DNA from 2 places in the Paenibacillus sp. Y660 genome. Region 1 is predicted to be linked to the other one. Evidence: riboswitches for the same ligand, from Rfam matches in the RefSeq annotation. Region 1 holds a riboswitch; the other holds the start of a gene.
The links. A riboswitch is a leader RNA that binds a small molecule or an ion and turns the genes downstream of it on or off. The one in region 1 is predicted to bind ZMP and ZTP.
Positions count from the first base shown of each region.

Region 2: linked by a shared signal. The riboswitch ahead of AC2TDN_RS24350 (DJ-1/PfpI family protein) and the one ahead of rpiB (ribose 5-phosphate isomerase B) in region 1 are both predicted to bind ZMP and ZTP.

Region 1 covers NZ_JBXBBJ010000008.1:66,585-92,117, reverse strand. Annotated here, with positions in the region: gene AC2TDN_RS12005 (glycine-rich domain-containing protein) at 1-178, opposite strand, end outside; gene AC2TDN_RS12000 (ABC transporter ATP-binding protein) at 498-1,460, opposite strand; gene AC2TDN_RS11995 (ABC transporter ATP-binding protein) at 1,457-2,455, opposite strand; gene AC2TDN_RS11990 (ABC transporter permease) at 2,469-3,392, opposite strand; gene AC2TDN_RS11985 (ABC transporter permease) at 3,389-4,324, opposite strand; gene AC2TDN_RS11980 (peptide ABC transporter substrate-binding protein) at 4,457-6,139, opposite strand; gene AC2TDN_RS11975 (serine hydroxymethyltransferase) at 6,888-8,135, opposite strand; gene AC2TDN_RS11970 (TIGR01440 family protein) at 8,214-8,819, opposite strand; gene rpiB (ribose 5-phosphate isomerase B) at 8,836-9,291, opposite strand; ZMP/ZTP riboswitch at 9,390-9,472, opposite strand; gene AC2TDN_RS11960 (low molecular weight protein arginine phosphatase) at 9,544-10,122, opposite strand; gene AC2TDN_RS11955 (manganese efflux pump MntP) at 10,165-10,725, opposite strand; gene AC2TDN_RS11950 (L-threonylcarbamoyladenylate synthase) at 10,857-11,918, opposite strand; gene AC2TDN_RS11945 (hypothetical protein) at 12,013-12,135, shown strand; gene spoIIR (stage II sporulation protein R) at 12,116-12,892, opposite strand; gene AC2TDN_RS11935 (RNA polymerase sigma-70 factor) at 13,146-14,024, shown strand; gene AC2TDN_RS11930 (carboxymuconolactone decarboxylase family protein) at 14,204-14,641, shown strand; gene prmC (peptide chain release factor N(5)-glutamine methyltransferase) at 15,113-16,069, opposite strand; gene AC2TDN_RS11920 (hypothetical protein) at 16,095-16,283, opposite strand; gene prfA (peptide chain release factor 1) at 16,307-17,377, opposite strand; gene ychF (redox-regulated ATPase YchF) at 17,545-18,645, opposite strand; gene AC2TDN_RS11905 (hypothetical protein) at 18,867-19,010, shown strand; gene AC2TDN_RS11900 (S-layer homology domain-containing protein) at 19,100-21,484, opposite strand; gene AC2TDN_RS11895 (phospholipid carrier-dependent glycosyltransferase) at 21,614-22,876, opposite strand; gene AC2TDN_RS11890 (EamA family transporter) at 22,907-23,251, opposite strand; gene AC2TDN_RS11885 (DUF2304 domain-containing protein) at 23,251-23,595, opposite strand; gene AC2TDN_RS11880 (glycosyltransferase family 2 protein) at 23,699-24,481, opposite strand; gene trxA (thioredoxin) at 24,752-25,063, opposite strand; gene AC2TDN_RS11870 (RrF2 family transcriptional regulator) at 25,137-25,533, opposite strand, start outside.
Region 2 covers NZ_JBXBBJ010000036.1:28,723-33,430, reverse strand. Annotated here, with positions in the region: gene AC2TDN_RS24355 (MFS transporter) at 142-1,338, opposite strand; gene AC2TDN_RS24350 (DJ-1/PfpI family protein) at 1,515-2,090, opposite strand; ZMP/ZTP riboswitch at 2,151-2,229, opposite strand; gene AC2TDN_RS24345 (phosphotransferase) at 2,590-3,501, opposite strand; gene AC2TDN_RS24340 (DUF2087 domain-containing protein) at 3,600-4,205, opposite strand; gene AC2TDN_RS24335 (SLOG family protein) at 4,325-4,708, opposite strand, start outside.

The DNA.
Region 1 (25,533 bases):
GAACGCCCAGAGCTGCCGCTGGCTCCGCATTCGGCCAAGGCGCAAACGTGTTTGTGCGCCCGAAAGATCCCCTGCCGTTTGTACGGCTATTTCGTCTTGAGCTCTTTGATTTATTGATTGCACTTACTGCAATTATTAGAAGCCCCGCAATTACTATAAATATTATAAATTGAGTCATTGTATCCTCCTATGCCAATTCGTCGTATCCATATTTTAACACAAACACTGTCTGCAAGGAGTGGTTTTTATCTCCTCGACAGACAATCCATAAAAAAATGAATAGTTATCGCCGATTATAATCCAGCCCAAAGCAATGAAAAAAATGTATACACAACCAAACCTTCAAGTTATCCACATTTGCCCACAGGTTATCAACAGACTTATGCACAATCCATAATACATTAATAAAATCATCTATGACATTGCAAAAAAAAGGAGCTATCCATCATGGCTAATAGCCCTCAGGACAGCTCCTTCACATTTTTCAATTATCTTTCTTATACGGACGCATAGTGGCAAGCGGCAAAATGCCCCTTCCTCACTTCAAGCAATGCTGGTTCATCGACCTTGCACTTATTCGTCGCAATCGGACAACGCGTATGGAATTGACAGCCTGAAGGCGGATTGATTGGACTAGGCAGATCGCCCGTCAGAACAATACGCTCACGCTCCGCTTCTACCTGAGGATCCGGAATCGGAATAGCAGATAACAGCGCCCTAGTATAAGGATGCGCAGGCTTATCGTAGAGCTCGCTGCTTTCAGCAAGCTCCACGATTTTACCTAAATACATAACCGCAACGCGGTCGCTTATATGCTTAACCATCGACAAATCATGTGCGATGAACAAGTAGGTTAGTCCCATTCTGCGCTGCAAATCCTGCATCAGGTTGACAACCTGCGCCTGGATAGAAACATCCAGAGCGGAGATTGGCTCATCGGCAATGATGAACTTCGGATCCACCGCCAGCGCGCGCGCAATGCCTATGCGCTGGCGTTGACCGCCGGAGAATTCATGCGGATAACGCGTAGCGTGGTCTGGATTCAAACCAACAACATCGAGCAAATGCTCCACTCTATGCTTGCGTTCCTTTTTGCTGCCTACAAGCTTATGGATATCAAGTGCTTCGCCGATAATATCCATAACCGTCATGCGTGGATTCAAAGAAGCATACGGATCCTGGAATATCATCTGCATGTCTCTTCGCATCGCTTTAAGCTTAGCGCCCTGTAGCTTATAGATATCCTGCCCGTCGAAAGTTACGCCTCCGCTAGTTGGCTCATATAGCCGCATAATTGTACGTCCGGCGGTCGATTTGCCGCAGCCGGATTCGCCGACCACACCAACGGTTTCCCCTTTTTGAATGGAGAAGGTAATATCATTAACAGCTCGGAGCGTCGCTCCGCCGCCTAGATTAAAAAACTTGCGCAGATGATTAATTTCAATTAACGGCTGTCTCATACCGATACCTCCCTATTTGCATAAGGATGCGCGAGCCAGCATGCCGAAGCATGGGATTCATTGCCGTCTACCGGGAGCAATTCAGGATCATTGTCCACGCAAACCCTCATTGCCTCATCACAACGGGCACAGAAGCTGCAGCCTGCTGGCGGCTTGATTAAATCCGGCGGCATACCGTAAATCGGCACAAGCGGATCTTCCTTCTTCTGGTCGAGACGCGGCAGCGAACGCAGCAGCCCTCTTGTATAAGGATGTTTAGGATTTTTGAAAATTTCCCATTTTGTTCCGGTTTCCACTACTTTTCCGGCATACATAACAATAACACGGTCACACATATCTGCTACAACGCCTAAATCATGCGTAATAAGAATAATAGAAGTGCCAAGCTTTTGCTGCAAATCCTTCATCACTCGCATAATCTGCGCCTGTATCGTTACATCGAGCGCTGTCGTAGGCTCATCCGCAATCAATAAAGACGGATTGCAGGCAAGCGCAATCGCGATCATCGCCCGCTGGCGCATGCCTCCGGAAAACTGATGCGGATATTGATTAACACGTGACGAAGCGTTCGGAATACCTACGAGATCAAGCATTTCAATAGCCCGCACGATCGCTTTCGTGCCGCTGATCCCTTGATGCTTAATAAGACCTTCCGTAATTTGCCGGCCAATCGTTAAGGTAGGGTTCAGCGAGGTCATTGGATCTTGGAAGATCATTCCCATTTCTTTGCCGCGAATGTCTTCCATCTGTTTATTAGACATTTTCAATATTTCTTTGTCTTTAAACATGATCGATCCGCTGGTCTCCGCCGGAGGCGATGGAATCAAACGCATAAGCGATTGAGCGGTAACGCTCTTGCCGCAGCCCGATTCCCCAACAATGGCTACTGCTTCTCCTTTATTAACGTGAAAATTAACGCCACGAACCGCCTTGACGACTCCGCCGCGAACTTTGAAATTAACGCGAAGGTTTTTTACTTCAAGCAACTTCTCCATCCATGTCCACCTCCTACTTCTTCATTTTCGGATCAAGCGCATCTCTTAGTCCATCGCCAAAAATATTAAAGCAAAGCATCGTTATACTGATAACTGCCGCTGGGAAAATCATTCTCCACGGATACAGGGTCCACGCTTTAATTGCATCATTGATCATCGTACCAAGCGAAGCAGCCGGTGATTGCACGCCGAGTCCCAAGAAGCTGAGGAATGCTTCTGCGAAGATAGCGCTTGGAACAGTAAGCGTCAACGTTACGATAATCGGACCCATCGCATTCGGAATGAGATGGCGGAACAGAATACGCCCCGTTCCTGCGCCGAGCGCCTGAGCAGCCATAACGTACTCTTGATTTTTGAGCTGCATGATCTGGCCCCGTACAATCCAGGCCATACTGATCCAACCGGTTATACTAAGCGCAAGCACTATCGTGAACATGCTCGGCTCTAAAATGACAATCAAAAGAATGATAATAAGCATGCTTGGAATGGAGTAGAGAATTTCGCATATACGGTTCAATATCTCATCGACACGGCCGCCGAAATAACCCATAATTCCTCCGATAATAACACCGAGAACCAAGTCGGCTAATGCAGCATATAAACCAACCTGCAAGGAAATCCCTGCTCCCATCCAAGTACGGGTGAAGAGATCTCGTCCAAGATCATCGGTACCAAACCAGTAGGTACCGTTCGGACCGAGGTTCTTTTCCTTCAAGTGATTCGTTTGAAAATCCTGCTCGGATATACCCGGGCCAATTATCGCCATAAGGGAGACGATTAGCAAAACAACTAAGCTGAACATCGCTATTTTGTTGGAACGCAGACGCAGCCAAGCATCTTTCCATGCAGAGATGCTTTCACGAACAACGACTTCTGTGTGCTTCTCATCTTTGTTCAGCTTAGCGAATTGATCCGGCGTAAAGGTGTTATCCTTCATCCTTTCCCGCCTCCTCTTGTCAGCTTAATTCGCGGATCGACAAAGCCATAAGCAACGTCAGTCAAGAACCGCGCAACCATCAGGATAATTCCATAAAATAAAGTAAGCCCCATTATGAGCGTATAGTCGCGGTTAGTAATACTTTGTACAAAATATTTCCCAATTCCACCTATACCAAATATTTGTTCGACAACAACTGACCCGGTAATAATATTAGCTGTCATCGGTCCTATATAAGTAACTACTGGCAAAATAGCATTGCGTAGAGCATGACGAACCAAGATAATGCGGCCGCTTAGACCTTTGGCGCGAGCTGTCTTAATATAGTCGGCAGACAGTACCTCCAGCATCGTTGAACGCGTCAGACGCGCGATAAATGCGGCTGGAAGGAAAGATAGCGCAAGCACAGGCATAATGAAATCTGTAGGATCGTTAAGACCCGATACATTAAGCCAACGCAGCTTGCTGCCAAGAACGAATTGTAAAATAGATGCCGCCAAAAAGTTGGGAATCGATACCCCAAGTACGGCAATAACAATCGTGAAGCTATCCAAAAATTTACGATGATTAAGCGCGGCAATGATGCCTAGAATCAAACCAAATGCTAGAGACACAATGACGGCAAAAAGGCCGATTTGCGCAGAATAGATAAAGCTCTCTTTGATAATGCGAGTAACGGACATATACTGCTGTTTCATCGACATCCCTAAATCGCCATGAAGCAAATTGTTCAAATACATGAAATATTGTTTCCATATCGGCTGGTCAAGGCCGTACATCTCCATGAGTCGCTCTCTTATCTTTTCGGGAATGGCCTTCTCCCTGATAAAGGGATCGCCCGGGATGATTTTCATAAGAAAGAACGTAGCCGACGCTAGTACAAACAACGAAACAAACATGGACAGAAACTTCTTGGATACATATTTTATCAACGCAATGGACACCTCCTTACAGAATATAAACAAGAAGAAATGCTATCGTGCAAGAGTCTAAATCAGTCAACAAGAAAGGGATATATGCGGACATCCCGCATATATCCCTGACTTCAGATGCTCGAAGGATGACTAATTCGCTTGGTAGTAACCTCTTGTGTAGTCGATGTCCCCTTTGTAGTCCAAGAAGATGTTCTTGAATCCAGGTTTAAGCATGTAAACGTTGCTGTAGTAGTAAATCGGCATGATCGGCATATATTCCATAAGAATTTTTTCTGCTTCAGTCATAGCTGCAATTCTTTCAGCTTGATCTCCGCTAGCATTCGCTTTTTTGATCAAAGCATCATATTCAGGAGAAGCAAAGCCAGTGTTATTTTGAGCGCCGCCAGTAACGAACATATCCAAGTAAGTCATTGGATCGTTGTAGTCAGCTCCCCAGCCTGCGCGAGCGATTTGGTAGTTCATAGCAGTACGGTTTTTCAGTAGAACGGCAAACTCTTGGTTCTCGATACCAACTTCGACACCAAGATTTTGACGCCACATTTCAACGATAGCTTCAGCAATTTTCTTGTGGCCGTCGCTTGTGTTGAACGTCAATGTTACTTTAGGGAATTTATCAAGCTTCAGCTCGGAAAGACCTTCAGCAAGCAATGTTTTCGCTTCGTCAACGTTCTCCGTGAAGAAATCATCCTTCACTTCGTTACGGTAATCTTCTTTCAAACCAATGATGCCTGGCGGAACAAAACCAAACGAAGGAACTTCGCCGGCCATCGTTACGCTCTCAACGATTGCTTGACGGTCGATCGCCATTGCAAGTGCTTTACGAACTTTTATGTTATTGAAAGGAACTTCTTCTGTGTTGAATTGGTAATAGTACGAGCTTGCGATACCTTTTGTAACGATCTCGTCTTTTTTCGATTCTTTCAGAACAGGGATTTGTTCAGCTGGGATTTCGCCAGTTGGTTTACCTGTGTAATCAAGTTTGTCTGTCTCATAGTTGGCAAGCTCAGTTGCAGACTCAGCAATCATTGTAAAGTCAATACCAGCAAATTTCACTTGGTCTTTATCGTAATAGTTTTCATTAGGAACAAGCTTAATGGATGTATTGTGCTGCCATTCGCTCATTTTGAAAGGACCGTTGCCGATGATTGTAGCCGCATCTGCAGCCCAAGCTTCGTTGTCCTTCACAGATTGATGAACAGGGTTATATACGTAGAAAGAAGTAAGACTCAAGAAGTACGGAGTAGGTGAAACGAGCTTAACTTCAAGCGTTTGAGCGTCAAGCGCTTTGACGCCAACCGCATCAGCGTTTTTCGTTTTTTCCTCGTTGTAATCTTGTGCGCCAACGATGTAGTAGAATTGGTAAGCGTAAGTTGAACCTACAGCAGGATCAAGCGCACGTTTCCAAGAGAATTCGTAGTCGTTTGCAGTAACAGGGTCGCCGTTACTCCATTTTGCGTCTTTACGGATTTTGAAAGTGTACGTTTTACCGTCTTCTGATTTTTCCCAGCTTTCAGCAGTTGCAGGAATGGATTCACCATTCTCGTTTTTACGAGTCAAACCTTCGTAAATACCCGTTGCAAGTGTACCTGATACATTGTCTTCCATAAGTGCCGGGTCAAGAGTCGAAGGCTCAGAGTGAATGTTCATTCTGAAAACTTTCGATTCGGATGATCCGCCATTAGTAGCACCGGATGTTTCTCCATTTGTAGCGCCGTTGTTGCCTGTCTCTTCTTTAGGTGTACAACCTACTGCGACAATAGCAAGAATGAGTAAAGCAGCAATAAAGGATAAAGCAGACTTTCTTGTTCTCATTGTAATCCTCCCGTGTTTTTTCTTCCGTGTTCATCATGGGCAGAACCGACCACCTCACTCGCGTAATATACAAACGTTTGCACTACGTTACAGCCTGTACAATGCAAAAGCATGTATCTTCCTGAGTTGCAGTTTATGCACTCTTCCCCTTCAAACATAGAGATTTTAGTTTACTAATATTTTTCACTATACATCCATGTTAATTATTTATCAACAAAATGTGAGGTGTAAATTTATGTATAAATGACTTTTATCCTACATACTTTAGCACTTTGACGCGTTTATTCAACTAATTATTTTATTGCTTTAATGCTTTACAGCGTTTATTCAGTCTAATATTCTGTTACTTTAACGCTTTGAAGTAAATCATCATAAATAATCAATAAAAAAGTATTAATTATTGGAAATACAAAATATAGATTAATTCCTTTAAATCCCCATTCAAATGGCATTTTTCTTATTCATTTGAGATTATAAACGCATTTGAACTGCAAAAAACTAATCAATTGTTAAAGTTTTATGTCTTCACAATATTGTCAATGGCTTTCAACACCATAATTGAAGTTAAAATCATTCATGAATTTTACTAAAAAAATGACTATTCTCATCTTGAATCAACTTTATTATCTTTCTTCTAGAGCCATTATTATATACCGCTCCATCGTTTGTGAAAACAAGCAAAATAAAAAAAGACCTATTCGGCACTAAAGTGCCAAATAGGTCTTGCTTATATTAATTCAAATGAAAATTAGTATTTCATTTCAGGATAAAGCGGGTACTGCGCAGTCAGGTCACGAACCATTCCGCGAGCTTTCGCAAGCACTTCTTGATCCTGTGGGCTGTTAAGCACTAGCGCGATCACTTCCGCAATGACCTTCATTGCTTTCTCGTCCATGCCGCGAGCCGTTGCTGCAGGCGTACCAATGCGGATACCGGATGTAACGAATGGGCTGGTTGGATCGAATGGAATTGCGTTTTTGTTTACTGTGATGCCTACTTCATCAAGCACATGCTCTGCTGCTTTACCTGTAATGTTCAGGCTACGCGTGTCAAGCAGCATCAAGTGGTTGTCAGTACCGCCGGATACGATGTTAAAACCTTTTGCCACAAGCTCTTCGGAAAGAACCTTTGCATTTTTAACAACCTGTGCGGCATATTGCTTGAATTCCGGTTTTAGAGCTTCGCCAAAAGCAACTGCTTTTGCTGCGATAATATGCATCAACGGGCCGCCTTGCGAGCCTGGGAATACCGCTTTATCGATTGCCGCTGCCCAAGGCTGGCGACAAAGGATCATACCGCCGCGCGGTCCGCGAAGCGTTTTGTGCGTTGTTGTCGTTACGAAATGCGCGTGAGGCACTGGGCTTGGGTGCAAGCCTGCTGCTACCAAACCAGCAATGTGCGCCATATCAACCATAAACAATGCGCCTACATCAGACGCGATTTTGCCAAGCTTCTCGAAATCGATTGTACGCGGGTAAGCACTTGCGCCAGCTACGATCAAACGAGGACGGTGTTTGAAAGCAAGCTTGCGAACTTCTTCGTAATCGATTGTGAAGGAATCCTCTTGAACGCCGTATGCCACGAAATTGTATAGCAAACCGGATGCGTTGACCGGACTGCCGTGCGTCAAGTGACCGCCATGCGCCAGGTTCATGCCGAGAACCGTATCGCCAGGCTGCAAAGCTGCGAGGTAGACAGCCATATTCGCTTGCGCGCCGGAGTGAGGCTGAACGTTCGCGTGCTCAGCACCGAACAATTCTTTTGCACGATTACGAGCGATGTCCTCAACGATATCCACATGCTCACAACCGCCGTAGAAACGTTTGCTTGGGTAGCCTTCTGCATATTTGTTCGTCAGCACGCTTCCCATTGCTTCAAGTACCGCTTCGCTAACGATATTCTCGGATGCGATAAGCTCGATATTATCACGTTGGCGATCAAGCTCAAGGCCTAGCGCTTTTAGAACTTCGGGATCTTGGTTGCGTAAATTTTCCATTTCAATATTCCTCCTCAAGTTAAACAGCCTGTATTTTAAAATGGTATAAATCAACTCATTATGGCTCTATCATGTAATCTACTCGCATGTTCCAGCTGATTGCTCCGCCGATATATTCGTTTCCAGCTCATATACTGCGCGGGAACCGCCAATGAGCTTCGGTCTCGTCACGGCCATCGTCACATGAGCTTCGCCAATACTGCGAATTGTCGGCCGAACCGGAACCGCAACCCGCTTCAAATGCATGCCAATGAACGTATCGCCGATGTCGATGCCGGCATGCGCCTGCACAGTCTCCACCAAGCAAGCCGACTCCAGCTGACGATAGGCGAATGCCGCCATCGATCCGCCTGCTTTTGGAACCGGCACCGCGCCTACGATATCAAGGCCATAACGCTCTGCGGCAGCACGCTCGATAACGAGCGCACGATTCAAATGCTCGCAGCATTGATATACCGGAATGAAGCCAATCTCTCTGCGAACAGCCTCCACGCCTGCATAAATCTGCTCTGCCGTATCCGTTGTTCCCGCTGTACCGATGCGGTGGCCCAGCACTTCACTTGTACTTACACCAATGACGAGAAGTTGACTCATAACGAGACTGCCCGCGGTCACCAGCTCCCGCACAATCGTCTCTACTTGCTCTGCAATGACTCCTGGTTGTACATGGGTGTTCTCACTCATTGCGATTGCCCCCCAATTAGGACTGGCTGTATTGCTCTTCGATTTGCATCACTTTATTTACTCGGCCTACATGACGCTCTCCGTTGGAGAACGGTGTCTCCAGCCAAATACGAATAATTTCCAAGGCTGCTCCAGGGCCTATAACACGTTCCCCAAGCGCCAATACATTCGTGTCGTTATGCTCGCGTGTAGCTTTAGCCGAGAACATATCATTTACTAGCGCGCAGCGGATGCCCCGCACTTTATTTGCAGCAATCGACATGCCGATTCCTGTCCCGCAAATCAATATACCCCGCTCTGCTTTGCCGCTCGTAACAAGGTCGCATACGGGCAATGCATAGTCCGGATAATCAACCGATTGGTCGCAGCTGCAACCTACATCTTCAATTTCATGACCGAGCGATTGAAGAAAAGGGACAACCTCGTCCTTCAAACGATAACCGGCATGATCGGCACCAATAGCAATTTTCAACGCAAAAGACCTCCTTCGAAATGATACATCACAGTGCTAGTATACCTATTTTAGCAAAAAAAGACGAAAAAAGAGCATGACATGCTTATCAGCATGCTGCTCTTTGCCCAGGCGACCGGCCGTATATTCCGATGCTCCACCGTGGTTTAACCCACTTCCGTCGCCAGTTACATCGGAAACCGTATATTGTCTTTTTATAATAGCTGAACATTCGTGAAAAATCAATCTATATCATGAGCGGCATTTGTGGAATTATTTCTTAGAAAGCTTGTCCAGCAGCTTCACGAGCGCATCCTCAATTTCATTCGCGCTGGTGCTGTAAATCGACAATGAGCCTCCGAAAGGATCCACGATGTCGAAGCTTGGAATACGGCGCTCCAGCTCCAGCAGCCGGCTTCTCTCTGCCGAGGTCAATTGCTGACCAAGCGCTTGCTTCATATGGAGCTCCGAATAAAGCCGCTCCAGTTCCTCAATATCGGCGAGCACGCGCGCATCCTGATTCGTGTATTCTTTTAAGGTATAGGTTTTGTCGACCGCCTCCGGATGCCATTGCAGCAGCCCTCGCTTGTGGTTAGCCGTCATCGTCAAAATAATGTCCGCCCAGTCGACTGCCTCGCTCGTCAGCGCAAGAGACGTGCTTTTATGATCAATGTCGCGTTGTCTAAGCGTCTCTACTGCATGCGCAGAAACCGGCAGTCCGTCGATTGTAGATATGCCCGCGGAACGTACAGCAACCGTAATGTTTCTCAGAGCAGCCATCCGGCGCAGCATAGCCTCCGCCATCGGCGAGCGGCATGTATTGCCGGTACAAACAAATAAAATACGCTTCACACTGCCAACTCCTTTTCTACCCGATTCGAAATGTCGGTCCATCTAAAAAATAAACAAGATGCCAAAGATGAACAATATTCCTCCGCCAATGGCTTCGCCGTATTCGCCAAAATTACCGCTTACCTTACGTCCAAGCATCAAGCCCAGCACCGACATCAGACCGCCAAAAAAACCGAACAGCAGAATGGTCGTCCATATATTAGCCGCAAACATGCCAAGCGTTATCCCTACGGAGAAGGAATCGATACTGACGCTAAGCGACAGCACCGTCAAGCCCCATAATGATCGATGGTCAAAAGATTGCACCGCGTCCCCGCGCAGCGAGCTGTATATCATATGCCCGCCGAGCAGCACCAGCAATACACCAGCGGCAGTCGTTGCGACATCCCCTAGCAGGCTGCCCACATACTGCCCGGTAAATATGCCTGCAAGCGGCATTATAACATGAAATAATGCGATCACAAGGCCGAGCTTTAGTATATCCAGCAGCCGAATTCCTTTCAGCCCAATGCCAAGTCCGAGTGAAAAAGCGTCTAAACCAAGCGCCAACGCTATAATAAGCAGCGTGAGCAGCTGTCCGGCATGCAAATGTGCATCGACCAAAGTCTATCTCCCCCATGTCCGCCTGTATTCTATACCAAACATATGCGGACATGAGGACAAACATACTATTGCTGTTGCCAGCTAAATTTTCGATGTACAGAAATTACTTTCAAACCGCTGCTTACACCTGCCTATACGCAAATAATTCGGTTGCCCGCAGCTTTAGCCAGACGGTTCATCAGAGCAGCGCCAATGCCATCTCCGCTGCAGCCCTCCGCCCATATGCGCTGCGCGCCAGCACTGTCAAAATCACGCAACGCAGCATACAGAAGATGCGCGGCTGCACCCAGCTCCTTCTCGCTGCCAAAAGAAAGTACGGAGTCCGCCTCATAACGCTTAAGCCGTTCTTCAAAGGCGAGCACGCCCGTAATCTCGCCGCGTGCCCTCGCAGCTCCTGCTTGTTCTTGAATGTACGCCACAACAGCCTCAGATTCGCCTTGTACGAGCTCGAGCTCCCCTTGCGGAGCATAATGCGTATACTTCATGCCAGGGGAACGCGGGGCCGCCTCAGGCTGCTCTGCCGAGCCGTTATCAATTGTCGCAGCCGGCGCCGCTTGCTGCAGCTCCTCAAGCGTTACTCCGCCTGGGCGCAAAATACGTATGCCATGCTCGCCAACCAGCTCGATCACCGTCGATTCCAAGCCTACACCTGTCGGTCCGTCATCCACTACGCCATCGATGCGACCGTCCAAATCGTCCAGCACATGCTCGGCAAGCGTGGGACTTGGTCTTCCCGATCGGTTCGCGCTCGGCGCGGCAATCGGACAGCCCGCTTCCGCCAGCAGCGCAAGCGCCGTTCGATGATCCGGCATCCGAATGCCCACAGTTGACAAGCCGGCCGTCACAAGCGGAGAGAGCACACCGTCACGAACAGGCAGCACAATCGTAAGCGGTCCCGGCCAAAAACGATCCATCAGCGCTGCGGCGAGCTGCGGATAAGGCAGTACCAGCGCATCCAATTGCTCACGGCGAGCGATATGGACAATAAGGGGATTGTCCGAGGGGCGCCCCTTTGCGGTAAATATCCGCTCAACAGCTGCAGTGTTTCGAGCATCCGCGCCAAGCCCGTACACCGTCTCCGTCGGAAAAGCAATTATTCCGCCTTCCTTAAGCTGACCAGCAGCCTCCGCAAGCTTCTCGCGGAGCTGATCATTACCATCCTTCTTCACGCGCCATATATTTGTTGTCGTCATCTCTATCCTTCAATCCTTGCCGCTAAAATTAAATTGTCCATTCATCCGCTATTATAGCACAAGCGCTCCAAAACGAGCAGAAACGAAAGCTGAAATGAAAGCTGAAACGAAAGAAGAAACGAACGCAGAAACGAAAGAAGAAACGAAAGAAGAAACGACAGTCCCTTCTTCACAACATCAGAAGGAACTGCCGCTTATTATGCAAACAACGATTTAATCCAATCGATAAACGATTTGATCATTTCCCAGAGAAAAAACTTCGCTTCCGGCGCTTCGCCTTCGGAAGGCGCAGCTGCAGGTGCTGCTGCAGCCGCTGTTTGCATTGCCGTTGCTTTCTCAGGGGCTGGATCTGCCTTCACCGCCGCAGTCTGTACCGTTTCCTCGGCAGGCGCTGCCGAAGCCTCGCCGGTCGCTGCATCAATGAAGCAAAGCGGAGGGAACAGCACGCACCACCAATTTTGGCCGTTGCCTTCGCCAAGCGTAATACGGAGCGCTTCATAGTCGCCAGCGGGATATACTTCATTCCCATACATTTTTGTCGGGAAAGGCACCATGCCAAGCTCCGCGGAGGAGCCATAGTCAAAGCCGCGGCTCTTCAATACTTTTTCAGTAATCCGTTCGATTTCAGGCATATTTGCGATAATCGTCTGACGAGCTTCCTCAATCGTCTGAGGACCCGTGACCCAGCCATTCATCGCTTTAACGATCTCATCCCGCACAAGACGCTTAACGACTTGGTCAGCGGGATTATCGGAATTGGCTAATATACGCAAACGAATCGCTTCCTGCGGAATTTGACCGCCTGCAAGCGCAGCATCCATCTTCTGAGCTTCCCAGCTCATAATTAAAATAACAATAGCAAAGACAATAAAACCATATGATTTGCGGTAAGCAAATTTATTTGAACGAACCGAATGAGATTGAGCGGACTTCGAAATATTAGAATAGGAATGAATGGAATAATGGCTGGACATGCAACACAAGCTCCTCTCGTCGCACCCGTCAGTGCGTCTGCTTGCGTTCCGGAACGTATCTATCCGTCATTATGTCCGTATGTCCTAATATATAAACCTAGCAATCTATCTTTTTTATTTCATTGATGAGAGTAAGAATAGGAAGTTCGAAAGCTTTACGCAGCAGATGAATGGCACGTTATAATTATGTCAGTAAGAACACTAGCGCAACAGCCAGCTTGCAGCACCTCAATTTTTCACGAGATAAGGACGGTTGCCCATAAATTTTGAAACTACCTATGCCGCCTATCGGCCGCTGCTCCATTCGATCGCCTACCGCATGCTCGGCTCCTTCAGCGAAGCCGAGGATCTGGTCCAGGACGTATTTGCAGATTACAGCCGATTGGATGCTAACGACATAAGCAATGAAAAAGCCTATTTAATTCGAATGGTAACGAATCGCAGCTTAAATCTTAATCAATCCGCGCGTAAACGCAGAGAGATTTATATCGGGGAATGGCTCCCTGAGCCAGAAGTCGTTACGGCCAAGCAAGACCCGGCTGAGCTGTATGACCTTCACGAGTCGGTCTCCTACGCGCTGCTGGTCATGCTGGAGCAGCTCTCTGCAGTCGAGCGGGCCGTGTTCATACTTCGGGAATCGCTTCAGTATGATTACGATGAAATCGCAGCTTGCCTGCAGAAATCGGAAGCCAATTGCCGGAAAATTTATAGCCGCGCCAAGGAAAAACTCCAAAGGGAACGGGAGTCGCTGCCGGTCAACTCGGACAAATCCGAGCCGCTCGCTGTTACCTTCATGGAGGCTGCGGCATCCGGAAACTTTGACAAGCTTATTTCGCTTTTGACGGAAGAGGCTGTACTCGTTTCTGATGGCGGAGGAAAAGTTCGTGCCGTTATATTCGCTATTATCAGCAGAGCTCGCGTCGTGGCCTTTTTGAAAGGCGTCATTCCAAAAACCTTTCTAGGCGATGGCCATCAGTTTGCTATCGTGAACGGACAATTCGGCATCATTATTATAAAAGATGGCAAGCCTAGAAGCGTCATCAGCTTCCGGCTGGATGAGTCCGAGCAGAGGGTTGAGCGGATATACGTCATGCTGAATCCCGACAAGCTGAAGCATGTCAGGGTCGAATAGCGATTTTATATCATACTGCATCCTGATAGGCTGAAGCGCGTCCAAATCGATGCAACTGAATATAAAATCTTTTTTTGTTCTTCTGTCACAACCGGTGTCGCTGCTTTGTCTTAGATGATGAAGAATCGCATTTAGCTCAAATGGGCTGACAAATCGGATAATAGAGGAGATTGAAGAGCATGACAAAGAGAACCGTAATTATGAAAGAAACGCCAAGCGCTTACCAAGCAATGCTTGGGTTGGAAAAATACCTGGGCACGACCAGCATCGATAAACAGCTCCAGGAATTGATTAAAATTCGCGCTTCTCAAATAAACGGCTGTGCGTACTGTATCAATATGCATACCAAGGACGCAAGAGAGCTTGGGGAAACAGAGAAGCGGATCTACGCCTTGAGCGCTTGGCGCGACACTCCGTTCTTTACGGAAGCAGAGCGTGCCGTGCTCGCCTTGACGGAGTCTGTCACCGTTATTACGAAAGAGCATGTGCCAGATGCGGTGTATGATGAGGTTGCTCGCCATTTTGACAGTACGCAGGTTGCGGAGATCATTATGGCGATCATTACGATTAACGCTTGGAATCGTATTGCGATTAGCACGAATATGATGCCGGAATAAGTGGGCGGGGTTAGTGGCAAGAGTTAATGGGGTTGGGTTGATGGGGAGAATTTTATGCAGGTTGTGTTGCAAAAAAGCCTTAGTTACACTTGACTCCTACGCTGCAGTCTGCATCAGAAACACTTATCTAATTTAGCACCTTGCTACGCTGCAGTTTATACAAACAGAATCACTCAAACAAACTCAGCTCCTTTGCTACGCTGCAGTTTATACAACAGAATCACCCATTCTGGCCTCAGTTTTCACCTTATTAGCTATTTCTGCTGCATTTATGCATTGTAGCTCGTCATTCTGGGGGTCATGTCAGGTTTCTGTTGCACTTTCTGCAATGGATCTAATTCCAAGCGTGGCGAGGACTTAAGGAACAAGCAATTAAAGCATTAATCAAACAAAATAGGATGCTGCCGGATATCCATTCGGCTGCATCCTATTATATTTCTCCATATTGAGTAAGAAAAAGGCATTTTTCTATTAACGCGGCTGCGACTGAACCGCAATGACATGGCGTTCGATTCCCGCATAGTCATTGATGATGCGGACATCATCCCATGCGCCCATGCTGCGCATCATGTCTGCGACGATGCGAGGCTGGCCCATGCCGAGCTCGAAGGCGACGATGCGAGGCATCTGAACGAGCAGCGGGAGCTGTTCCAGCATGCGGCGGTACGGATCTAAGCCGTCCGCCCCGCCCTCCAGCGCGAGATGCGGCTCATAGTCGCGCACCTCGCGCTGCAGCCCTGGCATATCCGCCACAGGTATGTACGGCGGATTGGAGACCAGCACATCGATGCGAAGCCGATCGTGCGCACTCTGTTCATGCCCAGGTATGAAGGGCATGAGCAGGTCGCCCTGCACGAACGCTATCCGGTCCGCCGATTCATGCCGGGCCGCGTTCGTGCGGGCGACTGCCAGCGCGTCCGGCGACAGGTCGGACGCGCACACGCGCCACGCGTGACGCTGCGCAGCTAGCGTGACGGCGATGGCGCCGCTGCCTGTGCCGACGTCAACGATCGTCGGCGCCAGCTCTTCACCTGCGCTGCCGCGCCCACCCGCTGCCTGCGGCCAGATCAGATCGGCCGCTTCAAGCACGGCCTCAACGAGCAGCTCCGTTTCCGGCCGTGGAATAAGCACGGCTGGCGATACAGCAAACGGCCGGCCATAAAACCACTGCTCGCCGATCATATATTGGACGGGCTCGCCCAGCGCCTTCCGGCGCACGAGCTGCTCCCAATCGGCCAGTTTATCGGGTGGGAAAGGTTCCCCTCCGTCGCGAAGCAGCGCTGCCCGGTCGATATCGAGCAAATGCATGAGCAGCAGCTCCGCATTATTGCGCGGCTCTTCGACCGCTTCCTCCTTCAACAAAGAGGCGGCTCGCATGCTTGCCTCACGAATCGATAGCGGCAGCGTAAACCATTGACCAACATTCATGCCGTTCACTCCTTCCACATTCCCGCTACAGCTCCATAAGCCGCCGTCCACTCTTCCACATTCCCGCTACAGCTCCATAAGCCGCCGTCCACTCTTCCACATTCCCGCTACAGCTCCATGAGCTGCCGTCCACTCTTCCACATCGCTGCTCCAGCTCCACGAGCTCCCCGTAACCTAATAAAACGCCAGGCCGCTGGATGCTTATCGTAAGCATCCAACAACCCAGCGCATCATGGTTTAAGCCATTTCACGTTCCATCAGATCAGCTTGCTCCGCAATCGTGAGCGACGAAATCACTTCCGTCAAATCACCGTTCATCACGGAATCCAGCTTATGAAGCGTTAGTCCAATGCGGTGATCCGTTACACGGCTTTGCGGGAAATTGTACGTACGAATACGTTCGCTGCGATCTCCCGTTCCAACCTTGCTCTTCCGCTCGCCGGCATATTTTGCTTCTTCCTCTTGGCGACGAACATCGGAGATGCGTGCACGAAGCACGGCAAGTGCCTTCGCTTTGTTCTCATTCTGCGATTTGCCATCTTGGCAAGTGGCCATGATTCCTGTAGGAACATGCAATACACGTACCGCGGATTTCGTCGTGTTAACCGATTGACCGCCTGCTCCGCTCGAACAGAACGTATCGACGCGAATATCCTTGTCGAGAATTTCAACCTCAACATCTTCAACCTCTGGCATAACCGCTACCGTGGAAGTCGAGGTATGAATACGTCCGCCTGATTCCGTTACCGGAATACGCTGTACGCGATGCGCGCCGCTCTCAAACTTCAGCTTGCTGTACGCGCCCTTGCCCGTAATCATGAAGATAACCTCTTTGAATCCGCCCAGATCGTTCTCGCTGAAATCCATCAGCTCCACTCTCCAGCCTTGCGTATCGGCAAACTTTGTATACATACGATAAAGCTCATATGCGAACAAAGCAGCTTCATCGCCGCCCGCAGCGCCGCGAATTTCAACGATAACGTTCTTGTCGTCGTTCGGGTCCTTAGGCAATAGTACGATGCGAATTTTCTCATCAAGCTCAGCTTGGCGCTTGCTCAATTCGTCAATTTCCATCTTTACCATTTCACGCATTTCGTCATCGAGCTTCTCTGCCTGCATCAGCTTGGCATCGTCGAGCTGCTCGGTAACTTGTTTATATTCCGTAAAGGCATCATAAGCCTCTTGTAAATCCGACTGCTCCTTGGAGAGCTCTCTAAGCCGCTTGGGATCACTGGATACATCCGGATCACACAATAGCTCACTCAGCTTCTCATACCGGTCTGCGAGTGCTTGTAAACGGTCAAACACGATCATTCACCTCTGTTTATTCCATTAGGATAATGTTCATTATACCATATCAATGGCATTGTATCGACTGCTGGTTTGGATTACAACCAGTAAACCGCGCCCAAATTCAATATAAAGCCCCGCAAGCGCAGTACTGCACTCACAGGGCCTTATTATTCCCAATTTTTTTACACGTTAAAACGGAAATGGATGACGTCGCCGTCACGCACGACATATTCCTTGCCCTCAAGGCGAACTTGCCCCTTCTCGCGAGCCACACCCATCGAGCCAGCTGCTGCAAGATCCGTAAAGGATACAACCTCGGCACGAATGAAGCCACGCTCGAAATCGGTATGAATAACGCCAGCCGCTTGCGGCGCTTTCGTTCCTTTGCGAATCGTCCATGCGCGAACCTCTTGCACGCCTGCTGTAAAATACGTGTACAGCCCTAGCAATCTATAAGCTGCGCTGATCAAACGGTTAAGGCCGGACTCAGACATGCCCAGCTCCTCAAGGAACATTTCCTTGTCTTCGCCCTCAAGCTCAGCAATTTCCGCTTCTACCTTCGCGCTGATCGGCACCACATCAGCGCCTTCCGCAGCTGCGAAATCACGAACGCGTTGAACATACTCATTGTCGTCCGAGTTTGAAACCTCATCCTCGCTCACATTGGCCGCGTACAATACGGTCTTCATCGTCAGCAAATGCAAATCGCGAACGAGCAGCTTCTCGTCTTCGCTCAGCTCTACGCTGCGAGCAGGCATATCGTTGTACAACGCTTCCTTGATGCGCTCAAGCACTTCGATTTCCTGGGCAACCTTCTTGTCGCCGCCCTTTAGGTTTTTGCGGGAACGGTCGATCTTCTTGTCAACGGAATCAATATCCGCCAAAATCAGCTCCAAGTTAATCGTTTGGATATCGCTGATCGGATCTACTTTTCCTGCTACATGCGTAATATTGTCATCTTGGAAGCAGCGAACGACGTGTACAATCGCGTCAACCTCGCGGATATGCGCCAAAAACTTATTGCCAAGACCTTCGCCCTTGCTCGCGCCTGCTACTAAGCCTGCGATATCAACAAATTCGAATGCCGTTGGCACGATGCTCTTCGGAACGACAAGCTCAACCAGCTTGTCCAAACGCTCATCCGGCACCTCAACTACGCCAACATTAGGATCTATTGTACAAAAAGGATAGTTGGCAGATTCTGCCCCTGCTTGTGTAATTGCGTTAAATAATGTCGATTTGCCGACGTTCGGCAGACCCACGATTCCAGCTTTCAATGCCATGCGATAAGACACCCCTATTTTCCCGAAAGTAAACAACTCCAGCTATTATACCCCAGCGTTCCCTACATTGAAAGTGCCAACGGCTTCTGGAAGCCACTTTCACTAAGCTTTATGCCGAATAAAGGACCGTTTCAATACACAAGCTAAGTATCCGCAATTGCAAACACACGCGTACGAAGTACGTTGTGTTGTGATTCAAGAATTTTAAAGGAGGTGAGCTTATGGAAAATCAAACGCACAAGGGCAATTACAAGGGAACGACGAATATGAACGCAAAAAATCAGGATATGGCATTCGTCAACGATACGATCGAGGATACGAAGTCCACGTCCAATTTCACTTCCAAAAAGAAGAAAACGGATTAGCAATTGTTCATTATCACGTACCAAAAAGGCCTGAATACCGCCGCTCATCGCTGGCAGTATCCAAGCCTTTTTATTTTCACATCATATCGCTACATTCGAAGAGGTGCTTCCTGCAGCTCAGCGCGCGATTGCAAATAGCGGAAGAAGGCTGCTGACGCCTCGCCGCGCGTCACCTGCTTCTTAGGCAAAAACTTGCCATCAGACAGGCTCATAATTTTGAGACCAACGACGATCGACGCCTGACCTTTGTTCTCAATCTGCGCAGCATCCTTAAATGTCGCTTTGAAAATATGATCATAATTCGCAAGCGCATTGTAGCCAAGCGCACGCACGATCAGCTCTGCCATCTCGTCGCGCGACACTTTGCCGTTTGGATTGAAGGACCCGTCGCCTACATCGATCAGGTTTTGCTCCAGGGCGGACTCTACGTAAACGAAATAGTTGGAACCGTAGGCAACATCATCAAATGATGCTTTGGCTGATGAACGATCGGCTGAGGTTAACAATCCCGGTGAACGTCCGCCGTTTCTAGCCAGCACCAGCATCTTGATAAGCTCGCCGCGCGTGGCCAGCTCATTCGGGCGCACCTGACCGTTCTTCACATCAAGCGCCTTGTATGCCACCATCAACTCCAGCTGACGCTGCGCAAAATGCCCCTGGGTGTCCTGTGCCTTCGGCTTCTCTAGCTGCGTCGCTTCGCCTGTTTCACGATTGCGCCAGCCACCCGTTTCGGCATCAAGAAATACGGACTCATCTATCAGCCTAGGTACGAGCCTGTAGACAAGCTCTGCTTCGGTAGTCGACTCCACCTCGTTGCCATTTATTTCACCCGCTGCAAGCATTACCTTATATTTCTCAATTGGAATCGGCTGGCCGTTCCATGAAAACTGCTGATTAAGGCGATACGTCAGCTGCGTGCGATAATAGGTCAACCATTGCTCCACGGCCTGCTCACTCTTGATCAAAGCCGGAGCGGCAGTTGGATACTCAAAATCAGAAAGATCGGCACCGTAATTGACGATCTCCCCTGTGCGTGAATCAATGGATACGTTAATACGGTCATATTCGACCGCAGCTCCATGAATTTTGTGCACAAAGTTGAAATCATATTGGCGGTTCTCGCCTGTATCTTTTCCTTCATATTGCTTAGGGTCGGGTTTTACCAAATAAAGCTCATGCGTCAGCCATGGCAAATGCTTTTTAACCGCATCTACCGCAAGTGTCGACGCTTGCTCAAGCGTTACGCCAGGGCTCCCTGACTGACTTTGCTCATTGTACGTATACGTGTAAAAATTACGGACAGCCCCACTTCGCCCGTCAACCGTTGCAGAAGCAGAGCCAAGCTCCTTGCCATCCTTTTTGATCGACCAATTTAAATGCCAATACGCCTCTAGCTTACCGGTGCTCTCGTTGTTGTTTTCACTGTAATTCGAACCGCTCAGCTCCGCGCCAGCGGGCAGCTTGAACGCCGCCTTGACCGCATCAGCCGCTTGCTTCTCTGTAACCGACGCCGCCTTAGGCGCCTCGCCTAACGGCTTCTCCGTCACTGGCGCATCAGAAACGGTACCTGCTCCAAAGTACAAATCCGTCCGCTGTTCCTTTGGCTCCCCGGTAACCGCATCAATAGACACGGCCTGAAGCTCGTAGCTCAGCACAGGCTTTCTTACTCCCTGCATATTACGGGGCAAGATATAAGCAAGCTGAGGAGCTGCCGCTGCCCGAAGCTTGGCATTCGCAACTTCTAACGTTAGCTTCGTATCGATCTTCGGAAAGGTAACCGTATCATCCCACTGCAGAGAATACCTCCGAATATGCCCTTCGCTATCGACATCCAGCTCAATAAAGTTATCGACATATGGAATGCCCTGAACGACGCGGTCATATCGGAGCGAGTGGAGCATCTCACCCGATAATGGCGGCAGCAGCTGTACGCCGTAATCCGGATTGTAACGAATCTGCGCCTTGTAATCAGCAGCTATTTTATCAATGAATTGGAGCGCGATTTGCTGTGCGGCATCACGTTCAACCTTAAGCGGGTATGTCGGCTTGGCAGATGGGTTATTGGTATAAGAGCTGAATTCCAGCAGTTGTCCCTTGTCCGCATGAATACGAACATATATGCTGCCCAAATGCTTGCCGTTTGCTTTCTTCACGAAGTCGAGTCCCCACGAATTGCGCTTTCCGCTTGCCAGCATATCCATAGAAAGACTAGCTCCTTGTAGCAAGTACTCCTTCGGTATGCTCACATACTGCCTAGCCAGTGCCTCCGCCTTCTCCTTCGTTATCGCGACATTCACCGGAGCTTTTATTGCTTCTCCCATCTTATCTCCTTCCGATGCAGGAGCTGTCTGCGCTGCCGCACTCTCACCAACTTGCTTGTTAACGCTTTCAGCAAATGCCGCAGCAGGCATTACGCTCATCAGCATCGCCGTCGACAGCATAACAGCAAGCCTCTTCCGATTATTCCTCTTCACTGCTTCACCCTCCAATGCTTTTCCAATTTATTCATAAACTAGACGCGCCGTACAAGTGGGAAGTTGCACGATCCACGAAAAAAAGACTGTCCTAGGTCTATACCTTCGGACAGTCTTACATTATCAAGGTTATGCTGTTTTCCTTCGCGAGGAATAGGACCCTATCTTCTGCAAAATATATACACCAAGCCAAGATGACAAAATAATAAATAAAGGCATAACGGTAAAGTTATAACGATACTCCGGCACGAATACGAGTCTGATCATCGACATAATGATGATAACAACCGCAAGCATGGCTGCCGGATGCCTCCATCTCCATACAAGCGCAAGCAGCGGAATAATGGTGCTGTATACGATGAATAGGTGCATATAGGCTACCTTCGGATAGGCATGATAAATCGGCGTATGTCCGGACCCAAAGAACATATGCGTATACGTATATTTGAGCTTGCCTACCGTGTACCATTTTACATATTTCCAGGTTTGCTGCGTGAAACCCGCTTTAATGCGCGCCCAAGCATATTCATCCTGCGACATTCCGTTTTGGACAACAATTTTGTCGGTATAATCTTTATTCGGATATGTACCGGCTTTAAATGGATTAGACTGAGATGCGGTCATAACAAATTCATTCAATGTTACAACGTTGCGAATCCACCAAGGAAGCATCGTCGCCGACAGGCACAAGCCTGTAATAATGCCCAGCAATGCGACTTTTTTGAAAATAGCCAGCTTCGAGACTTTCGCATTCAACTGTTCTGATTTAGGCTTGAACCATTGCTGAAGCAAGAAAACGCCGTATAGCGGAACAAATAGTGGCAGAAACTCTGCTCTCACAAGCACGGTAATCCCGAGCAGCACACCTGCGAGCGCAGCATCGCGCTTTCGCTGCGTACGAAAGGCATAAAGCTGGATCGTTAAGTACGCCATCAGAAAAAATAACGCGAGCGTTTCCGTAAGAACAGCACCGTTCGCCCAAATAAAAGGATGATAAATCGCCGAGATAAACAGCGATATAATGGCGACCCACTTATTTCTTGTAGCAAGCATCGCGATAATATAAATCAGAATTAAGGTTGCTAAGCTGATGAGCATCTGCGCCCACCTTATAAGCGGGAACGGCTCCACGCCGATTTGATCAGCTATGATGTACATACCGGTCATAAATAACGGGTATCCTGGAGTTACTCTTGCGTTAGAAACCTCTTCTTTATAGGCATATATGCCTTTATCGAGAAGCCGATGAACCATCTCATCATAATATTTTGTATCATGCGACACGGTATGCTTAACCGAAGTAAGAAAGTCAGCTCTGACCCAAGAGGCAAGCAAAAAAATGAGGACAATCGCTATCGTCCATGCTTTGTTTTTTCTAACCCATTCAACCACGTTCGTTAATCCCCCTCAATGCTAAACCGCCTATTTCCAAGCGAGCACAATGACACCGACCAAAATAATGGCAGCACCAATCCAGCGCTGCAGCGGAACCGATTCATGAAATATAAATACAGCTGCTACTAAAGCTATTACATATGCCAAGCTTTGCAGCGGATACGCTAAGCTAAGCGGCAGTTTCTTAAGAACATACAGCCATAAGACCGTCGCAATGCCGTACAAAACAAGCCCCGACCAAATATGCGGCGACCACAGCAACGATACCCACGTATCGCCCTTGGCCGTATCCATCTTGTTCATTCCTGTTTTCCATAACAATTGACCCGAAACAAGAAGTAAAATATTAAAAACCAATACAATATATGCCATTAGGAATCCGACCTTTTGCGTTCATGTAGTTCGTGATGCAAAATACCGAGCTCTTGCGTAAGGCGAATAACCTTCTCCGATAATTTGGATACGATGACTGTAAGATGAAGAATCAATGCGACGCAGAATAAAATACCAACCAGAAACAACAAAGCCGGCGCGTAATTAATACCAACGGCATGTGCGAGCGAATCAATAATTTGAACGCGTACGGACAAGATCAGCATCACTACGCCAAACAACAGCCACAGCATGGAATACTGCTCGCGCAGCAATCTGCGGTTAATAAGCATAATAAGTACAAACAAAAAAACGACACTTGTGATAATCCACAAGGCTTGCATGGTGTATCCTCCTTAAAGTTTTGCGTAGCAAAACTCACTTCGTAAGCATGGACCTAGTTTGCGAAGCAAACTCACTTCGTAAGCATTTGCTTTCCTCTACGATCTACGATTGAATCTCAACCGGCTTTGTTGCCTTCAAGCTGCGAATGAACAGCGACAGCGTTACCTTAACCATATAGTACACCGAACGCAGCGCATTTATTGACGATGTTCCGCCCGTGCGCGCCTCCATGACTACTGCAACCTCGCTCGTACGCAAGCCGCTGCGATGAATGAGCACGATTGAGTCCACCTCTGGATAATCCGTTGCATAATCGCTTTGAAATACCGAAATCGCCCGCTTATTCGCAGCACGGAATCCTGATGTCACATCAAGGACGCGCTTGTGTGTCATTGCGCTGACGATCGTAGATAAAATTTTGATTCCGACTCTCCGCGTCGCTGAAGACAGGAAGCCCGTTTGTTCAATGAAACGCGAGCCAATCGCCAAATCCGCTTTTCCGCTAAGCACTGGCTCTAAAATAAGATGAAGCTGCTCCGCTTTATGCTGTCCGTCTCCATCAACCTGAACAGCTACATCATAGCCATAGCGGTGAGCGTAACGATATCCAGTCTGCATAGCGCCGCCGATTCCAAGATTAGTCGGAAGTGTGACAACAGCCGCACCGTTCGCTTCAGCTACCTCGCGAGTACGATCCTTTGAACCGTCGTTGATGACTAGTATATGAGCAGACGGGCAATGAGTCTTCACATCTTGAATCACATGGCTTATGCTGTGCTCTTCGTTATAAGCCGGTATAATGATCAATATTTTAGAAGACGCCAACCCTTGCAGCAGGGACTCTCCGGTAACCGTACTGTCCTTTTTTGTAATCACTGCGTTCACTACATCACCACTCCATAAACCATAATTTGGGTGCGCTGGTGCGCACAATACTATCAATTCTACTTGATACCTCTCTTAGAAAGCAACAGAAACTATTGTGAAAATGTGTAAGATATGGTCATTTCGAGTGGAATTTCTATCGTTTTCATGGATAATATAGTATCCGCTTATTAATAGATGGAACAATTTACGAAAAAAATATCGCCCAGCAACCAGCCAATGACTGATAACCAGACGATAAATAGACGTTTATTCGTTTCAAAAAGTTGCTTACAGCTGACCGGAGATTTTTGCTTTCAAAGCATCTTTGCTTTGAACGCCGACCATTTTGTCAACGGGTTGACCGTCTTTGAACAAAATCAATGTCGGGATACTCATAACGCCGAATTGCGAAGCCAATTCAGGCTGCTCGTCAACGTTGATTTTTGCGATTACAGCTTGACCTTCCAATTCAGTGGAAAGCTCCTCAACGATTGGAAGCTGCATTTTGCAAGGTCCGCACCAAGGTGCCCAGAAATCTACAAGGGAAACGCCGTTTTGAATGCTCTCGTTAAAGTTCTCTTTTGTTAATGCTACTGCCATTTCAATCATCCTCTCCAAACAATGTGTATGATAAAGGGAATACCCGTCTCACCGCTTATTGAATCATTATTTGCTAACCGCATGCGTGTATTTGCTTCAAAACATCTTGAATCGTTATCGCGCTAAAATGGCTTTCGAGCTGCTTCTCCGCTGTGCAAAAAATACCGAACATCACTTGATTCATATTCGATCCAACGACACAATCCATCTCTGGATTGCCCGAGCACCAGCTCGGAATAAGCGAGCCTTGTGCCATCACTCGATAGATGTCGGCCAATGTGACCACATTTGGATCAATGGTCAGCCTGTAGCCGCCTCCCGATCCTTCACGCGTATCCACATATCCACTGCGGCGCAAACCACTCATTACCTTGCGAACGCGAGCAGAGTGAGTGCCGACATTGTCGGCGATCATATCGCTGCTAGCCATTTTCTCCGGTAAATAAGCCAAGTAAACGAGACTGTGTACG
Region 2 (4,708 bases), on a different contig from region 1:
CTATTAATCGGTTTCCATCGCTTGGAATGAACTGCATAAGTCATGACACTAGTTTGTTAATCGTTCAATGGTTTGTTAATCACACACTAGTTTGTTAATCATGCTGTTTGTCGAGCTTGCTGCTTCTATGACTAAAATGCCCTACATCGACGCTTTCACATCCTCCGCTCGCCTATTTGGACGAAATACGAAGCCGAGCATTGCAAAAATGAGGAATGTAGCGCCCAAGAACAGAAAGTTTACAGAATCGGAAATATAGCGTATGCCATAACCTCCGAGAGTCGGCCCCATGATGCTGCCAAGGCTGAAGTGGATCGATGCGATCACATTCGCCGCTGGCAGTATAGCGCGAGGCAATATATCCGCGGCATAGGCAAGACCGAGCGAATAGAACGATCCTACTACTCCTCCGGCAATTACGAATAGCACGAGAAGCATTGCAACATTGCCGCCAGCAGCAGGTATCGCGAAGAAAGCTAGCGATCCGATTATACCGCAGGCAATTAGCACCGGCTTTCGCCCGATTCGGTCGCTCATGATGCCAAGCGGCAGCTGCAGGATCAGGCTTCCAACGCCGAAAGCCAATAACAGCAGGGAGATCCAGTGCTGGCTTAAATCGATGCGCAAGCCGTACAGCGGGAAGCTGCTGTTCATGGAAGCTTCCATCAAGCCGTACAGGAAGCCCGGTATAAGCACAAACCACGCCATGCGATACGTTCTCACGAACCGATTTTCCGCCGCAGCGCCTCTTGCAGCTCGCTCGGGCATCTCATTTTTCATCCGCAGAACTAACAGAAGAACCGTGACAAAAAATAGGCAGGAAACAACAAACGGAACCGATCTTCCAAGCGGTAGAAGATTAATGCCAAGCGGCCCTATACTGAAGCCAAGACCGTATGCCATACCGTATAGAGAAATATATCTCCCTCTCCGATCAGCGGGGCTTGAGCTCACAATCCATAGCTGAGTTGCATAATGGAGCGAGCTGTCGCCTACACCGACAAGCAGACGCAAGACGAACCATATAGCTAGCGACTCTGTGAATGGGAAGAGCAGACTCGCAAGCGTAACTAACGCAATCCCTGCTACGATCACTTTTTTGTAACCAAAACGCATGACCGGCTTCTCCACGAAAAACATCGTACAGAAAATGCCGATATACATAGCAGCCGAGTTAATACCGTTCATATCCGATGAAATGCCGGAGTCCTCCAGCATAATAGACAGCAGCGGCAGCAACAGCCCTTGGCTCATGCCCGCGACTACGACGACCAGCAGCAATGTAATTAAACGAAAACGAAATGAAACCGAACCTCTTGCAATTACACCTGATGACAAACCACTTGCACTCTCCTTGAATAATTATTGTCTATTTTTCCCCTTACACATTGTATACTTGGCGGAAATGCCTGACAACAGCCTTTCATTGCCAGCTTGCTCGCGAATCCCCTGTACTGCCGTTTATAATACTTTGACGAAAGTTACCCAAGCAACATTTTTCCGCAAAAATCTTATCAGTTTCTCGCAGCAGTGAAGTAGGGATAATCCATCTTTTCTTGAATTTGCCTAGCTGCCTCAGCGCTAATAAGAGATTCCACGACATATAGACCCAAATCAATAGAAGCCGAGACGCCTCCGCCCGTAAAAACATTCCCATCCCTCACGTAACGCTCCTTAATCACCTCTGCGCAATAAGGCGCCAGCAGCTCGTAAGCAGACGGATTTGTTGTCGCTTTTTTGTCATGCAAATACCCCGCAGCACCCAAAATTAATGCTCCTGTGCACACCGACACCTTGTACTCTACATCACGTGCAGTTTGAATCCATGCTATAAAATCGGCATCATATCTTAGCTGCCTTGTCGAAAAGCCGCCCGGGATAAATAGTAAATCATAGGCTGACAGGTCAGGAAGAACCCGGTCTATCTTCATAGTCAGTCCGCGATCATCCGTAATCTGCTCTTTGTTCGAACAAAAATCCCATGACATCTTCATTTCTGCTTCGAACTTCCCTAATCTCGTTACTGCATCATAAAAACCGACAAAATCCAGCGTAGTCATCTGATCAAATAGAATGAATGCGATCCTCATACCAGAACACCTGACCTTTCATCATCGTTAAAATAAAAAAAGCACTTGATCGAGGATCAAATACTTTGCCAGGCGTACGGCGATATGAATATATGCTCCCTTGTGGTTGTCCACTTTTACGCCAGTCACACATACCAGATATTTACTTTATTGTATGAGGAAAATGGGGAGAATGCAATGTTTTTTTCTGAAAACGATAGCCTTGCATCCAAAAACGAGCTTTCGAGCGGACAGTAGTTCTGGTATATTTGCGTTTTGACCCTTTTAGCGTAATAAGAGGACAGGAGATCCGTTTATCTCCATCTAAACGAGGTTAGAATGGGGTTTTCTGAGTGATTAGCGGATCCTGAGTCCGCGAATGCCACAATAATCGTTGAATTAGAAAAATAAAGGATTCTCTGTCCGCTGCAGCTCTCTTTTCCATCACCGCCCTCTGGCACAGGAATAGCCCATGCACCGCCATTTCAAGTTTAGTCCTTTTGAGACAGCCCCTTTTTTGCTATGCATTGGGAAGCATTAGGCTTGGATTAATTCGACGTAGAAATGGCTCTGCATGCTCCAGCTGCTTGAATGCAAATGCCAAATCCCCATCTCCTGCCAAAGCTAAATCCAGGTTGGATACAGTAGCCGCAAGGGTCCTTGCCGTAAGGGCGAACGAAAACGACGGTTGGCCGGCAATGATTTCCGTACTGCTCATCATGTATGCGTAGGTTGGCTCTTGTAATCCGCCAAATAAGACAAGATTACTGACATAAGAGGCTAGATCCCAATAAGCCGGCATGTAGCATACATCCTCAAAATCGATCCATTTCCAGCCTTCTGGACTCGGGAGCAAGTTTCGGGCATGCGCATCTCCATGAGCCGGCATCAGAGCTTCAGGTTCAAGCCTTCGCATTTGGTTGTCTATCTCCCAAAAAATCGCCAGCAAAGCTTGGATACGAGGATCTGTCTGTTCAATGAGCCTTGAAGCCGACTCATAGGCCCTTTCCCATACACCGAGAACAGGGATGGTACACGCAGTGAAGCCACTCATCGCTAAGGTAAGAGCATTAACGAGTTCAACTGCCTCGCTTGGCGAAAGCGGCTCCAATGGTGCAGGAGGCGCGTAATGCCAAAATGTCGCCCACCTGCTCCCAACACGATGAGGTCCTGCATTTGGAATCGGCAGCAGTACTGGTACGCCATTATGGTGCAAATGATTGGCCACCTGCAGCTCGCGCTCGAGAATATCATGTGCAAGCTCTGCGTTTTTCTCAGAAAGAACAACAGCCACTCGAACAGTAATCGCATGAGGAGCCAAATGAATGATCAAATTTCCGCCTTCACTTAAAATAACGGGATCAATGTCCGTAAACCCAAGCTTCTCCGCAGTAATCAGCACCTGTGAAACAAGTTCACCTCTATCAGACAATCGAACAGCTCCCTTAATGGATGGAATACGTTCATCTTAGCCCGATTGCTCCAAATTTTACAGGCACAAAACAGGTATATTTAATTTTTCCGCCAGCTTTAAGCTAATGTCTCCCATTTCGCCCACATTTCTTGCGGGTTCAGTTCGTAAATATCGTTTTCTCTAAACATGAATTGATGCATAATAAATTCCCGCCGGATCGTAGCGAAATCGTCATGGAAGCCTTTAATAAACGCGTTTATTTCCTTTTCCGTATACTTTTGCCCTCTCGTCAGGTGCGATACGATATGCTGAAGCGCGATCAGTTTTTTCTTATGCTGGGCGGGAATATGCTTCAGCTTTCCCTCCGCCGTAAAAAAATTGCGGATAACCGATTCCTTTAGACGCTTGCTGCTTTCCTCCATACTCTCCAATCCCCTCTCCATTCCCGCATTCCGATAGATGAGCTGCTCCGCAGCGCTGGCGTTGCTCTTAATAAAATAATGGTTCAGCGAAAAATAAATCGTATTCTTTTCTCTGCGCTCATTAATTAAGCTGGCCTCCCGCAGCTTAGTCGCATGATGCGTGACCGTTGCTGGCGTAACGCCTAGCTTCTCTGCAAGCTCTTGCCCGTTAAGCTCGCCTTCTGCCAGCATGATCAACAGCTTAATTCTCGTCGCATCAGCCAGCGCCTTATGATAAGCCACAACCTTATCCAGCTGCATATTTTTATTCCCCCTTTGTTTTAAATTTAACATTTATCTAATTAGATATTTATCTAATCAGATAATAACGGGTAACCTATGATTTGTCAAATCATAAGTTTCGTATTTTTTTGTAACCATCATGAATGCTCGGAATACAGATTGTCATCATCCGCGATGCTTTGGATATCCTCCGAGCTAATGCTTATATATTCGTAGCCTTCTGCCTGCTGCTTCTTCAGCGCCCGTTCTTTAAAAAACTTCGGACTGCCTTCGCCTGCATCCTCGTCGTAAACGAGCAAAATGCCGTCCGTTCTGCGAAACAGCAGCTCGTCCCGCGCCGTAAATTGCCAAATCCCGTTATATGGCTGATTGCTGACGGAAGCGTAATAATCGACCCCTTTTAGCACCTGCTGATAAAATTCCTTTTTATCGTCCTTCCACTTCTCTTCCGGATTAGCGTATGCGGAAATAATCGAAAGCCGCAGATGAGGATACATCTCCTTGAGCGCGATCACGACCTC